Regions from separate parts of the Staphylococcus sp. GW821-FHT11H10 genome, predicted to be linked through region 1. Evidence: a T-box and tRNA genes for the amino acid it is inferred to sense, from the RefSeq annotation. Region 1 holds a T-box; the other holds one or more tRNA genes.
What was found. The T-box of region 1 lies ahead of serS (serine--tRNA ligase). A T-box ahead of a tRNA ligase gene usually reads a tRNA of that ligase, here a tRNA-Ser.

Region 1 (7,420 bases):
CAACTTCAATTGTTAGTTGTTAGGTCCTACCTTTTCTAAAAGAAGAAACGTAAACCTGCTATAAGAACAATACCCACTAATATTGTTGTCGTAAGACTTCGTGTAAAAAGTGCAACAAAAACAGTCGGAATTGTTACTAAAACAAATGGGATATTGAGTGTATATCCTGCTACGCCCTCTTGTTGCTCGATAATGCCATCTAAGATAAGTGCTGTAAATAATGTAATTGGTATAAACGATAACCATTTAATTACCGTTTCTGAAAGTTGAATACGTGAAATCATTAAGAATGGGACTACTCGAATAATTAAAGTTACAAGTCCACACAACACGATTAATATAAACATGTGCCAAGATGTTGTCATTTATCCATCACCACCCCTAATGTTGCTGCTAACATAGATGCAATTAAAATTGCGACGTATGACGGCATGAACCAGCTTAAACTGAGCATCATCACGATGACAAATACGATAAGTACTATGTAAATTTTAAGTTTAGATGAAGTGATTGATTCAAATTGTGCCATTGTTAAAAAGATAAACATCGCGGTAATCGCAAAATCGAGACCTAACATATCTGGATTAGATATGTATTTACCGAGTAACGCACCAACAATACTTGCTAGTGCCCAAAATGAATATGCAGTTAGATTCAATCCATGTAACCAACGATCGTTTATCTTCTCCCCTTTTAAATGAGGCGTGATTGCAACGCCAAAGGTTTCATCTGTCAAAATTGAAGATAAGCCTAGTCGATTCCAAATACCATAATCTTTATAATTAGGTGCCAACGTCATTGAAAGTAGGAAGAAACGTGAATTGACAATCAATGTTGTAAGGACAATGGCAGAAATCGGTGTTCCAGTAGCCACAAGCGCACATATAATAAATTGTGCTGCACCAGCATACACAAGCAAACATAATAATAGTATTTCGATAATACTAAAGTGTTGTGAAGCCGCCACTATTCCAAATGATAGTCCAATTCCAACGTAGCCTAATAAAGTAGGTATACATTCTTTAACGCCCTGTTTAAATGTCACATGTGATGTCATCTTTGTAACCTCCTTTATTCTGTTTAATTTTATAAAGTAATATACTAATAATTTTAGTCTAATATACGGATGCTAGAGTGGCAACAACATTAGACGCAGGGTTGTGTGATGTTAGACTGAAAGACTACTTAGAAGTATTGATTTGAAAGGATTTTAAATGTGTCTATTTTTTGACTATAACGGTTGATTTACCTCTTGGAAAGCAGTCTAAAATACCCCTTTTAACTTCATCCCTTTATTAAGAAAAAGTGGAATTTTATGCAATTAATTATTAGAAATATACTAAGAGGATATGGACTAAATTTAATATATTAGAATTTCATATGTAAGGATAAAAAAAAACTGAGAAAAGCTCGGTAAGAGCATTTTCTCAGTTTAGTCGGCTACTGCGAATTTCGATGTAGCCCTAACATATTCATTTTGTCCTAGATTTATGACTTATTCATGAATTAGCCATTAACAGGACGGATTTCAGTTTTACCACCCATAAATGGTACTAATGCTTCTGGAATTGTGATTGAACCATCTGCATTTTGATAGTTTTCAACGATAGCTGCAAATGTACGACCTACAGCAAGTCCACTACCATTTAAAGTATGTGCTAATTCTGGTTTAGAAGCGGCATCACGTTTGAAGCGGATGTTAGCACGACGCGCTTGGAAATCAGTACAGTTTGAGCAAGAACTAATTTCTTTATAGTTGTCATAACTTGGTAACCATACCTCTAAGTCGTATGTTTTACTAGCACTGAAACCGATGTCGCCAGTACATAAGATAACACGACGATATGGTAAACCTAATTCTTCAAGAATTGCTTCAGCATTTTGTGTCATATCTTCTAAAGCGTCCCAAGAATCTTCAGGTTTTTCGATACGAACCATTTCAACTTTGTCGAATTGGTGTAAACGGATTAAACCTCTTGTATCTCTACCAGCTGATCCTGCTTCACTACGGAAACAAGCTGTTTGTGCAGTGAATTTTTCTGGTAATACGCCTGGTTGGATGATTTCATCTCTGTAGAAGTTAGTTAATGGAACTTCTGCAGTTGGAATTGTGTATAAACCTTCTTTTTCAACTTTGAATAAATCTTCTTCAAATTTAGGTAATTGACCAGTACCAAACATTGTATCTGCGTTAACTAATTGAGGTGTCATCATTTCAGTATAACCGTGTTGCGTTGTATGTTTAGTAAGCATGTAGTTCATTAATGCACGTTCTAATAATGCACCATCTTTAGTTAAGTATACGAAACGCGCACCTGAAATTTTTGCAGCACGTTCAAAGTCTGCCATTTTTAATTCTTCTACTAAGTCCCAGTGTGCTTTAGGTTCAAAGTCAAATTCACGAGGTGTACCCCATTTTTTAACTTCAACGTTTTCTTCATCAGAATCCCCTTGTGGTACATCTTCAGCAATTAGGTTAGGGATACGAATTAAGATATCTCTAACTTTATTATCCACTTCGTTAAGTTTAGCGTCGTTTTCTTTGATTTCGTCACCAAGTTCACGCATTTCTTTGATGACGTCGTCTGCATTTTCTTTGTTACGTTTCTTTTCAGCGATTTCTTCACTTACTTTGTTACGACGTGCTTTCATTTCTTCAGTTTTACCGATTAATTGACGACGTTCGTTATCTAATTCTAATACTTCGTCAACTACTTTAGGATCATCTCCACGTAGTTCAATTTTGCTCTTAACTGTGTCTGCTTGCTCTCTAAATAGTCTAATGTCTAACATGTAATATTCATCCTTCCCAATTTTTGAAAAATTTAATTTCGGATAACATGCGTATTTTCAATAAAAAAAGACCACATCCCCTTCACAAGGGACGTGGTCTACGCGTTGCCACCCTATTTAACAATTTAACACTACATATGTATCAAATTGCACTTTCCTTAAAATAACGGTTATTACCGGTTGTTCACAATTGTAGGTAGATTCGCATAACAATCAATTACTTGTTCACACTCAACACAAGCTCTCTGAAATTAATTGACTATGTTACTTGTCCCACGAACAATAACTTATTAAGTTATTTTTAATATAGCAAACTCCTTTATAATTAGCAAGTAAATGGTAAATAATATTAATTCATGCTAGTTGTAAACACCCTCTATTAGCCAACATAATCACTTCCCATCATTCATTACAAAATAATCTTCATAATAGTGTTGACGAAAGTCATCCACAGGTATAATATTTTCTATTGTATTTAAAAAGGTCATAAACAAACATTCAAATTTAAAACTTAACAGGCGAGTTAGTTGTTGATGCTTTCGCTACGCATCTCATCGTCACTTGAAATTTGAGTTATATATAGAATTGACAGTAATCACATTTTTACAATTTAGTATTATACGTTCGAAACGTCTTCAAGGGAGGGTTTAATTCATGGAAACATTAACAACAGTTAATATTCCGAAAAGAAAAGAAGAGACACATAAAGGTGACTATGGAAAGATTTTACTTATAGGTGGGAGTGCCAATTTAGGGGGCGCAATCATGTTGGCTGCGCGTGCGTGTGTTTATAGTGGAAGTGGATTAATTACAGTAGCTACACATCCTACAAATCATGCTGCACTTCATTCTCGTTGCCCAGAAGCAATGGTTATCGATATTAACGACACTAAAATGTTAACTAAAATGATTGAGAACACAGATAGTATTTTGATTGGACCAGGCTTAGGTATCGATTTTAAAGGTAATAACGCAATTACATTTTTACTACAAAATATTCAGCCACATCAAAACTTAATTGTTGATGGTGATGCTATAACGATATTTAGTAAATTAAAACCTGATATCCCAACTTGCCGTGTTATCTTCACGCCACATCAAAAGGAATGGGAACGTTTGAGTGGTATCCCTATTGAAGAACAAACTTATGAACGTAATAGAGAAGCTGTAGATAAGTTAGGTGCTGCAGTTGTATTGAAAAAACACGGTACTGAAATATTCTTCAAAGACAAAGAATATAGACTTGCCATTGGTACACCGGCAATGGCGACTGGTGGCATGGGAGATACATTAGCTGGTATGATTACAAGCTTTGTTGGACAATTTGATGATTTTAGAGATGCGATAACAAGCGCAACTTATACGCATAGTTTTATTGGAGAAAAGTTATCTGAATCTATGTATGTCGTACCACCTTCACGTTTAATTAGTGAAATTCCATACGCTATGAAAGAATTAGAAAACTAAATAAGCTATAAAAACAAGACTTCCCTGGTATCAGGGAAGTCTTGTTTGTTGAAGGAATCAATATTGTTGTAACTTTCTATTATAGATTAACCTTCTATTATTTAGTTTTCGTCATCTTCATCATTGTTAGATGCATTTTCAATGTCTTCATTTACACGATCCATGAAGTCTTGTCTAACTTCAATACGTTCATCTGTTGAGTCATCCTCAGATGAAACTGTAGTTTCTTCGTCCGCTTCAGTATGAAGTGCGTTACCTGGTGTATCATCGTCAATTACTTCTTCACTAGGACTTTCAGTACTCTCTGCATTTGATTCACCATTTTCAGTTTGAGCAGCCTCAGTCGCATCTTCATCTTCTGTTTTATCAATAACTTTAGCAACTGTTGATACAAATTGATCATCGCCTAGTTTCATTAAGCGAACACCTTGAGTTGCACGACCATTTTGAGAAATATCTTCTACTTCTAAACGAATGATAACACCACTATTTGTAACAATCATTAAGTCTTCTTCGCCATTAACAGTTGTGATACAAACGATATTACCATTACGTTCAGTAATCTTGGCAGTCTTGATACCTTTACCACCACGATTTGATAAGCGATATTCACTCACTGGCGTACGTTTACCATATCCATTTTCAGTGACGACTAGCACTTCATCTTCGCTATCGGCATGTGCAACATCTAGACCTACAACGACATCATCTTCACGTAATGAGATACCTCTTACACCTGCAGCAGTACGACCTAATGGACGTAAACTTGTTTCTGCAAATCTAATTAATGAAGCATGGGATGTTCCAATTAAGATATCTTGGTTACCATCTGTAAGACGTACTGCAATTAATTCATCGTCTTCTTTGAACCCAATCGCAATCTTACCGTTCTTATTGATATGTGAGAAATTGCTTAAAGCAGAACGTTTCACAATACCATTTTTAGTTGCAAATACTAAGTAACTATCTTCATCTTCAAGGTTTCTAACAGCAATCATCGTACTGATTGTTTCATCATTATCTAATTCAATGGCATTGATGACTGGAATACCTTTAGATTGGCGAGATAATTCTGGAACTTCGTAGCCTTTAAGTTTATAAACACGACCTTTATTCGTGAAGAATAGAACGTGGTCATGTGTACTTAACGTTACAAGTTGACTTACGAAATCTTCTTCCAATGTATTCATACCTTGAACGCCGCGTCCGCCACGGTGTTGTGAACGATACGTTGAAACTGGTAAACGTTTAATATAGTTATTATGGCTCAATGTGATGACGATTTGTTCTTCAGGAATTAAATCTTCATCTTCTAAATCATCTAAGCCACCTAATTGAATTTCTGTACGACGTTCGTCACCAAAACGTTCTTTAATATCGGTTAACTCATCACGAACTAATTGAAGTAAAACTTCGTCATCGGCTAAGATTTCTTCAAGTTCAGAAATATAACCGAGTAATTCGTTGTATTCATTTTCAATTTTATCTCGTTCTAAACCAGTTAAACGTCTCAAACGCATATCTAAAATAGCTTGCGCTTGACGTTCAGACAATTTAAAACGCTCTTGCAATGTTTCCATAGCGACTTTATCTGTTTCTGATTCACGAATTGTCGTAATAATCTCATCGATATGATCTAACGCTATACGCAAACCTTCTAAGATATGTGCTCGGTCTTTCGCTTTTTTCAAGTTGTATTCAGTACGACGACGTACAACTGTCTTTTGATGTTCTAAATATTCAACTAAAGCTTGTTTTAAATTGATTAATTTTGGACGTCCATTAACAAGTGCAATCATATTAACACCAAATGAAGTTTGTAATGGTGTCTGTTTATATAAATTGTTTAAAATAACATTGGCATTTGCATCTTTACGAACATCGATTACTACTCTAACGCCAGTACGTAAACTTGTTTCATCACGTAAATCAGTAATACCTTCAATTTTCTTTTCACGAACAAGTTCTGCAATCTTCTCAATCATACGCGCTTTATTAACTTGATACGGAATTTGAGTCACTACGATACGTTGGCGACCGCCACCTCGCTCTTCAATTTCCACACGTGCACGCATTTGAATTGATCCTCGACCTGTTTCATAAGCACGTCGGATGCCACTTTTCCCTAGAATTAAACCAGCTGTTGGAAAATCAGGACCTTGAATATCTTCCATAAGTTCTGCAATCGTTACATCTGGATTCTTACTTAAATGTAAAACACCGTTGATGACTTCAGTTAAATTGTGAGGAGGAATATTTGTTGCCATACCTACAGCGATACCTGATGCACCATTAACTAATAAGTTAGGGAAACGAGAAGGTAAGACTTCCGGCTCTCTTTCAGTACCATCATAGTTATCTAGAAAATCAATTGTATCTTTGTTAATATCACGCAGTAATTCTAACGTAATCTTAGTCATCTTCGCTTCAGTATAACGCATGGCAGCGGCACCATCGCCGTCCATTGAACCAAAGTTACCTTGACCATCGACAAGTGGATAACGATAACTGAATGTTTGTGCCATTCTGACCATGGCATCATAGATTGATGAGTCTCCGTGAGGGTGATATTTACCCATTACATCCCCAACGATACGTGCTGATTTTTTATATGGTTTATCAGGGGTCATACCTTGTTCATTTAAGCCATATAAGATACGACGGTGTACAGGTTTTAAACCATCACGTACATCAGGTAACGCACGTGAAACGATAACGCTCATTGCATAGTCTAAGAATGATTCGCGCATCTCGCTGGTTATATTTCGTTCATTTATTCTTGATTGAGGTAAGTCAGCCATCAAGATATCCTCCTTCTATAATCAATTCACTTAAAATAGCAAGACTGCAAGCCATTATGCTGTACAGTCTTCAAGATTTTCAATACTAGACGTTAACTTAGAAATCCAAGTTCGCATATACTGCATTGTCTTCGATAAATTGTCTACGATTTTCAACTACATCACCCATTAACATTTCAAATGTTTGGTCCGCTTCAATCGCATCTTCTAATTTAACTTGTAACATCATACGGTTTTCAGGATTCATAGTCGTTTCCCATAATTGATCCGCATTCATTTCTCCTAAACCTTTATAACGTGATATTTGCCATTTAGGTGTAGGACTTAATTCTGATTTCAATTTATCAAGTTCACGATCA
Region 2 (7,420 bases), on a different contig from region 1:
ATTACGTTGGTAAAGGGTTATCAGGTGGTACTGTTGTGATTAAGGCACCAAATAAACAACGCGAACGTGAAATTATTGCTGGGAATGTATGTTTCTATGGTGCTTCAAAAGGTAAAGCCTTTATTAATGGTAGTGCTGGCGAACGTTTTTGTATTAGAAACAGTGGTGTTGATGTAGTAGTAGAAGGTATCGGTGATCATGGTTTGGAATATATGACTGGAGGACATGTAGTCAATTTAGGAGATGTAGGTAAGAACTTCGGTCAAGGTATGAGCGGAGGCGTTTGTTACGTATTTCCAAGTAATCTCGAATTATTCAAACGTAAAAACCAATTACCAACCCTAGCTTTTGAGAGAGTGACACACAAAGAGGAGAAAGCGTTACTTAAAACAATGTTAGAGGAACATTATCGTTATACACAAAGTACAAAAGCAGCGTCAATTTTAAATGATTTTGAACATGTGGCAGACAAAGTTATTAAAGTGATTCCAAAAGATTATGAACTAATGATGCAAAAAATTGAATTACAAAGTCGTCATTTGCCACAACTTGATGATGCTAAACTGGCAGCATTCTATGATGAACGCACGACAATTGAACAAGAATTACAGCCAGCAGTTATTTATTAAAGAAAGGAGAGGTCTGTTATGGGTGAGTTTAAAGGATTTATGAAATATGAAAAGCAATCATTATCTGAACTGTCTTTAGTTGAACGTCTGAAAAATCACGATGCGTTTCAACAACGCTTTTCACGTGATGAAGCATCTGTTCAAGGCGCACGATGTATGGATTGTGGGACACCATTCTGTCAAACAGGTCTTCCTTTCGGTAGAGAAACCATTGGTTGCCCTATTGGTAATTACGTTCCTGAGTGGAATGATTTGGTTTATCGCCAGGATTTCAAAGCTGCATATCAACGTTTAAGTGAAACAAATAATTTTCCTGAATTTACAGGACGTGTTTGTCCTGCACCTTGCGAACAATCTTGTGTCATGAAGATTAATCGTGAATCAGTCGCAATTAAAGGGATAGAACGCACGATTATTGATGAAGCATATGATAATGGTTGGGTTAAACCTAAATATCCTAAGCAACGGTTAGAACAATCTGTAGCGATTGTTGGGAGTGGTCCTGCAGGCCTCTCTGCAGCTGAAGAGCTCAATTACATGGGTTATCAAGTGACGGTGTTTGAAAGAGCCGCAGAAGCGGGTGGTTTATTAATGTATGGAATTCCCAATATGAAATTAGATAAGGATGTTGTACGTCGCCGTATTACACTGATGACAGAAGCAGGTATTACATTTAAAACGAATACCAACATTGGTTTGGATATCTCACGCGAAGAATTAGAACAGACATATGACGCTATTATCTTATGTACAGGAGCTCAAAAAGCACGTGACCTGCCATTAGAAGGACGTATGGGTCAAGGTATTCACTTTGCTATGGATTATTTAACCGAGCAGACTCAATTACTAAATGGTGAAATTGACGAACCAACTATTACGGCTAAAGGAAAAAATGTAATCATCATAGGTGCTGGTGATACTGGCGCGGATTGTGTTGCTACTGCCTTACGTGAAAATTGTAAGTCAATTGTCCAATTTAACAAATATACAAAAGCACCTGAAGAAATTGCGTTTGAAAGTAATACGTCGTGGCCACTTGCATTACCTGTTTTCAAAATGGATTATGCTCATAAAGAATATGAAGCACGTTTTGGTAGAGAGCCTCGCGCTTATGGTGTTCAAACTATGCGATATGATGTTGATCATATTGGTAATGTTCGTGGTGTATATACACAAATCTTAGAGGAAACACCAGAAGGAATGGTTGTCGTAGATGGTACTGAAAGACATTGGCCAGCAGATCTTGTTCTTTTATCGATAGGCTTCGAAGGTACCGAACCTACAGTACCAAGATCTTTTGATATTGCTACCCAACAAAATAAAATCATCGCCAACGATAAAGATTATCGCACTAATAAAGAAAAAATATTTGCCGCTGGGGATGCGAGAAGAGGTCAAAGTCTTGTAGTTTGGGCGATTAAAGAAGGACGTGCTGTTGCTCAATCTGTCGATAAATTCTTGAAACAAAAGGTATTCGTGTAAGTTACTTTAAAAATAAGATAGTAATGAAAATAAAATGGATAATTTTACATTTTAAACTTAAAAGTAATTGACTTCCGATGAACCGTGGTATATGATATTTATTGTGTTCATTGGAGGAATACCCAAGTCCGGCTGAAGGGATCGGTCTTGAAAACCGACAGGGCCTTAACGGGCCGCGGGGGTTCGAATCCCTCTTCCTCCGCCATTATAATTAAAATCCAAGACTAATAAATATAAAAAAGACAAGTACTCAATTTATAACATATTGAGTACTTGTCTTTTTTAGGCTCTATAATAAATTGGACTGATGACTAAAAATCATCAGTCCAATTTTTATGTTTGAATACAAAAATGAAAGCCTTTACAAAACTTGTCTAGACAAGTTATACTTGAGCTATTATAAACAAGGGAGTGAAGGGTTTGGCTGTAAAAAGAAAGGACGTGCAGGACATCGTCAGAGCAATTGGTGGGAAAGAAAATATTGATACTGCAACACATTGTGTTACTCGATTGCGTTTAGTGTTAAAAGATGACAATAAAGTTGATAAAGATGCACTAGATGACAATACGCTTGTCAAAGGCCAATTTAAAGCGGATAACCAATACCAAATTGTTATTGGGCCTGGTACTGTAGACGAAGTATATAAGCAATTTATTCAAGAAACGGGTGTAGAAGAATCGTCAAAAGATGATGCAAAAGCTGCTGCATCGAAGAAAGGTAATCCGTTACAACGACTTATAAAATTATTGGGAGATATTTTTATACCAATTTTACCGGCATTAGTTACAGCGGGTCTTTTAATGGGGATTAATAATTTACTTACCATGAAAGATTTATTTGGTCCTAAACCACTTGTGGAACAGTTTCCACAGTTGGGTGATATATCAAATATTATTAACGTAATTGCAAGTACAGCATTTATCTTCTTACCAGCTTTAATTGGTTGGAGTAGTATGAAAGTGTTTGGTGGTAGTCCTATTTTAGGACTGGTACTAGGACTTATTTTGATGCATCCACAATTAGTTTCACAATACGATATTGCTAAAGGACATATTCCGACATGGAATCTTTTTGATTTAGAAATTAAGCAATTAAATTATCAAGGTCAAGTGTTGCCTGTTTTAATTGCGGCCTATGTCTTATCACTCATTGAGAAAGCATTAAATAAAGTTGTTCATGATTCTATTAAAATGTTGGTTGTTGGTCCAGTAGCGCTACTCGTAACAGGTTTTTTAGCGTTTATTATTATTGGTCCGATTGCACTTGCAGTAGGTACAGGTATAACTGGAGCAGTACAATTTGTCTTTGAACACGCTGGTTGGTTAGGCGGTGCACTTTATGGTTTCTTCTATGCACCACTTGTTATTACGGGATTACACCATATGTTCTTAGCAGTAGATTTCCAATTAATGGGTAGTAAATTAGGTGGTACATATTTATGGCCTATCGTTGCGATTTCTAATATTTGCCAAGGTTCTGCTGCTTTTGGAGCATGGTTTATTTATAAACGACGTAAAATGGTAAAAGAAGAAGGTTTAGCATTAACTTCAAGTGTATCAGCATTTTTAGGTGTTACAGAGCCTGCAATGTTTGGTGTAAACTTACCGTTAAAAGTACCTTTCTTCGCTGCTATTTGTACATCAAGCGTTTTAGGTGCCATTATTGGCGCTAATAAGGTGTTAGGTAGTGTTGGTGTAGGTGGTGTTCCAGCATTCATATCAATCCACAGTGAATTTTGGTTCATTTATATACCAGTCACACTACTTGCTATGGTGATACCAGCTATTTTGACAATCATCTTTGCAAGATTTACAACAATTAAAGCTAAAAAAATGGTGGCAACGCCAGACGAAACTGTAGCGAAATAATTAATACAAATGAAGACGTTCAAATTTCACATGTTAAGTGTTTGAGCGTCTTTAATGCATATAAAACTATAATTAAATGGAAGGTGACTATCTATGGCACATAAAGATTGGAAGAAATCGGTAGTTTATCAAATTTATCCTAAATCATTTAACGACACTACAGGTAATGGTGAGGGTGATATAAATGGCATTATTGAGAAGTTGGATTATATTCAATATTTAGGCGTCGATTATATTTGGCTAACTCCTGTTTATGAATCCCCAATGAATGATAATGGGTACGATATTAGTAATTATTTAAAAATAAATGAACGCTTTGGTACATTGGAAGATTTTGAAACTTTAATAAGCGAAGCGCATAAGCGTGATTTGAAAGTCATGTTAGATATAGTTATTAATCATACGTCTACAGAACACCGATGGTTTAAAGAAGCGATCAGTTCTAAAGATAACCCTTATCGTGATTATTATTACTTCAAGCCTTCTCAAGATGGCCCTCCAACTAATTGGGAATCTAAGTTTGGTGGGAATGCTTGGCAATATGATGAGAAGACGGATGAATATTATTTACATTTATTTGATGTTACACAAGCAGATTTAAATTGGGATAATGAAAAGGTTAGACAATCTTTATATGAGGTTGTTAATCATTGGATTCAATTTGGTGTAGATGGTTTCCGCTTTGATGTAATTAATCTTATTTCAAAAGGTGAATTTAAAGATTCACCACAAATTGGTAAAGAATTTTATACTGACGGTCCACGTGTACATGAATATCTCCATGAACTTAATCGTCATACATTTGGTGATAAAGATATGATGACGGTAGGAGAAATGTCCTCTACAACAATTGATAACTGTATCAATTATACAAGACCAGATCGACAAGAGTTAAGTAGTGTCTTTAATTTCCATCATTTAAAAGTAGATTATGTCGATGGAGAAAAATGGTCGAACGCTAAATTAGACTTTTTAAAATTAAAAGAAATTTTGATGGATTGGCAAATTGGAATATTTGAAGGTGGAGGATGGAATGCGATTTTCTGGTGTAATCATGATCAGCCACGCGTTGTTTCTCGTTTTGGCGATGATTCTACAGAAGAGAATCGTCAAGCAAGTGCTAAAATGTTGGCAATCGCATTACACATGTTGCAAGGAACACCTTATATCTATCAAGGTGAAGAAATTGGCATGACAGATCCACACTTTGATTCTATTCAGCAATATCGCGATGTCGAGTCGCGTAATGCTTACGATAATCTAGTGCAACAAGGTATTGATGAAAGTGAAGTTCTAACAATTTTAGGTCAAAAATCACGTGACAATTCTAGAACACCTATTCAATGGACATCGGAGAAACAAGCAGGTTTCACTTCAGGTACGCCATGGATTGATATTCCTAACAATACAGAACACATTAATGTAGAAGCGGCAATCGAAGATACTACCTCTGTACTACACACGTATCGCGAACTTATCAAATTACGTCATGAACACGATATCATCACGTATGGTGATATCGAGCCGATGTATATGGAACATCCACAGTTATTCATTTATCGTCGAAATTATGACAACCAAACGTGGCTAGTCGTTGCTAACTTTTCAAAAGAAACAATAAAATTACCTGAAGACCTTAATAGTGAGGGGACGACGATAATTCAAAGCGGTACAATAGAAAATGGTGAAATATCTCCATTTGGTGCAGTAGTGATTAATGTTCAATAAAAAGTAAATAGGTTGATGTAATGGAGAAACAAATGGCAACACAAAAATTCATAACAATATATGAACAACTTAAACAACGAATACATGAGGGCGAATACACATACGGACAACAACTACCTTCAGAACATGAATTATTAACGCTGTATGGAGCGTCACGTGAGACTGTTAGAAAAGCATTGGATTTATTAGCAAATGATGGCATGATTCAAAAAATTAGGGGTAAGGGGTCCATTGTAATAGATCAAGGTATCACGGAGTTTCCGTTCTCAGAATTGATTAGCTTCAAAGAAGTGCAAGAGGAACTTGGTCTCAAGCATGAAACGGAAGTGCTCATTAACGAATTGGTTAAAGCAAACTCAGTTCCTCATGTTAAAAAGCAATTGAATATTAGTAATGATGATGTACTAATCCATGTAGTACGCACGAGAAATGTCAATCAAAAGGTCAAAATTTTGGATGAAGATTACTTTTTAACTTCAATAGTATCCGATATTTCGAATTCAGTGGCAAAAGATTCTATATATCATTACTTAGAAACGCAATTAGGATTAGATATCAGTTATTCAAGTAAGTCGATTACCTTTGAGCCTTTTACTGAAAGAGAATATGATGTTTTTGGGAAAATACAACCGCCATATACCGCAACAGTGAGAAGTGTCGTTTATTTAAATAATACGATGCCATTCCAATACAATGTGTCGAAGCATTTAGCGACAGAGTTTAAATTCCAAGAATTTTCAAGACGACACAAATTATAAGATGAAATTGTACTGGTTTCGATTCATTGAATTACTAATTGAAACTTTACGCTTGCAATCTGAAGAAAGTTTATAGTAATATAAAACTTACCGTGCTAGGTGGGGAGGTAGCGGTTCCCTGTACTCGAAATCCGCTTTATGCGAGACTTAATTCCTTTGTTGAGGGTGTGTTTTTGTGAAGTCTGCCCGAAGCACGTAGTGTTTGAAGATTTCGGTCCTATGCAATATGAACCCATGAATCATGTCAGGTCCTGACGGAAGCAGCATTAAGTGGATCCTCATATGTGCCGTAGGGTAGCCGAGATTTAGCTGTCGACTTCGGTAACGTTTGTGATACACACTCGATTCGAAGGTGCACGGTTTTTTAATATTTTAAACTAACCGAGACAAATAAAATTTTAAATATAAATTTAAGTGAGGAGTAGGACAGGAATTTTTATGAATTCATTGTCCTGCCCTGGCAAGATTGACTAAAATTAAAAATGCTTGTTATAAGTGTAGTTTTAATTTAGTCAACTACTGCCAATATATAATTGTAGCCTGAGACATTGATTTTGTCCCAGGCTCGTTTTTTGTATAGAATATGTATGAATGAGTATAAAATGGGAAAGTGGTTTGTTCGAATATAAAATGGGGACCGCTCGGACTAATCAAAGGGGTGTCATTATGCGACTGTTCTTAAGTACATTAACTGAAATGGATTATATTGAAACATTAAATAAGATTGAATCAAGTTACGATAACAAAGGTCAAGGTGTTGGTCAAAAGCAAAGAGAACTCATTTCAAGACTACGCAGAGCATTAAACTATAATTATGAACTTGAAGTGATTGCAAAAAATGAAGCTGGCGATATTATAGGGCACATCATGCTCAGTGAAATTAACCTAAAGGCGGATGATCAACGGTACAAAGCTTTGGAATTAGCTTCTCTTATAGTAGATAAACCATATCGT

Region 2: it has a tRNA-Ser gene. The T-box ahead of serS (serine--tRNA ligase) is inferred to sense a tRNA for this amino acid. The anticodon was not compared.

What each region holds. Positions count from the first base shown of each region.
Region 1 is NZ_JBXARC010000007.1:56,860-64,279, reverse strand. It holds gene AC1RRU_RS05650 (AzlD domain-containing protein) at 36-365, opposite strand; gene AC1RRU_RS05645 (AzlC family ABC transporter permease) at 362-1,057, opposite strand; gene serS (serine--tRNA ligase) at 1,507-2,793, opposite strand; T-box leader at 2,878-3,076, opposite strand; gene AC1RRU_RS05635 (NAD(P)H-hydrate dehydratase) at 3,448-4,260, shown strand; gene gyrA (DNA gyrase subunit A) at 4,362-7,061, opposite strand; gene gyrB (DNA topoisomerase (ATP-hydrolyzing) subunit B) at 7,159-7,420, opposite strand, start outside.
Region 2 is NZ_JBXARC010000012.1:3,648-11,067, reverse strand. It holds gene gltB (glutamate synthase large subunit) at 1-629, shown strand, start outside; gene AC1RRU_RS07865 (glutamate synthase subunit beta) at 648-2,111, shown strand; tRNA gene AC1RRU_RS07860 (tRNA-Ser) at 2,224-2,316, shown strand; gene treP (PTS system trehalose-specific EIIBC component) at 2,532-3,980, shown strand; gene treC (alpha,alpha-phosphotrehalase) at 4,074-5,708, shown strand; gene treR (trehalose operon repressor) at 5,741-6,466, shown strand; RNA gene ffs (signal recognition particle sRNA large type) at 6,557-6,826, shown strand; gene AC1RRU_RS07835 (GNAT family N-acetyltransferase) at 7,133-7,420, shown strand, end outside.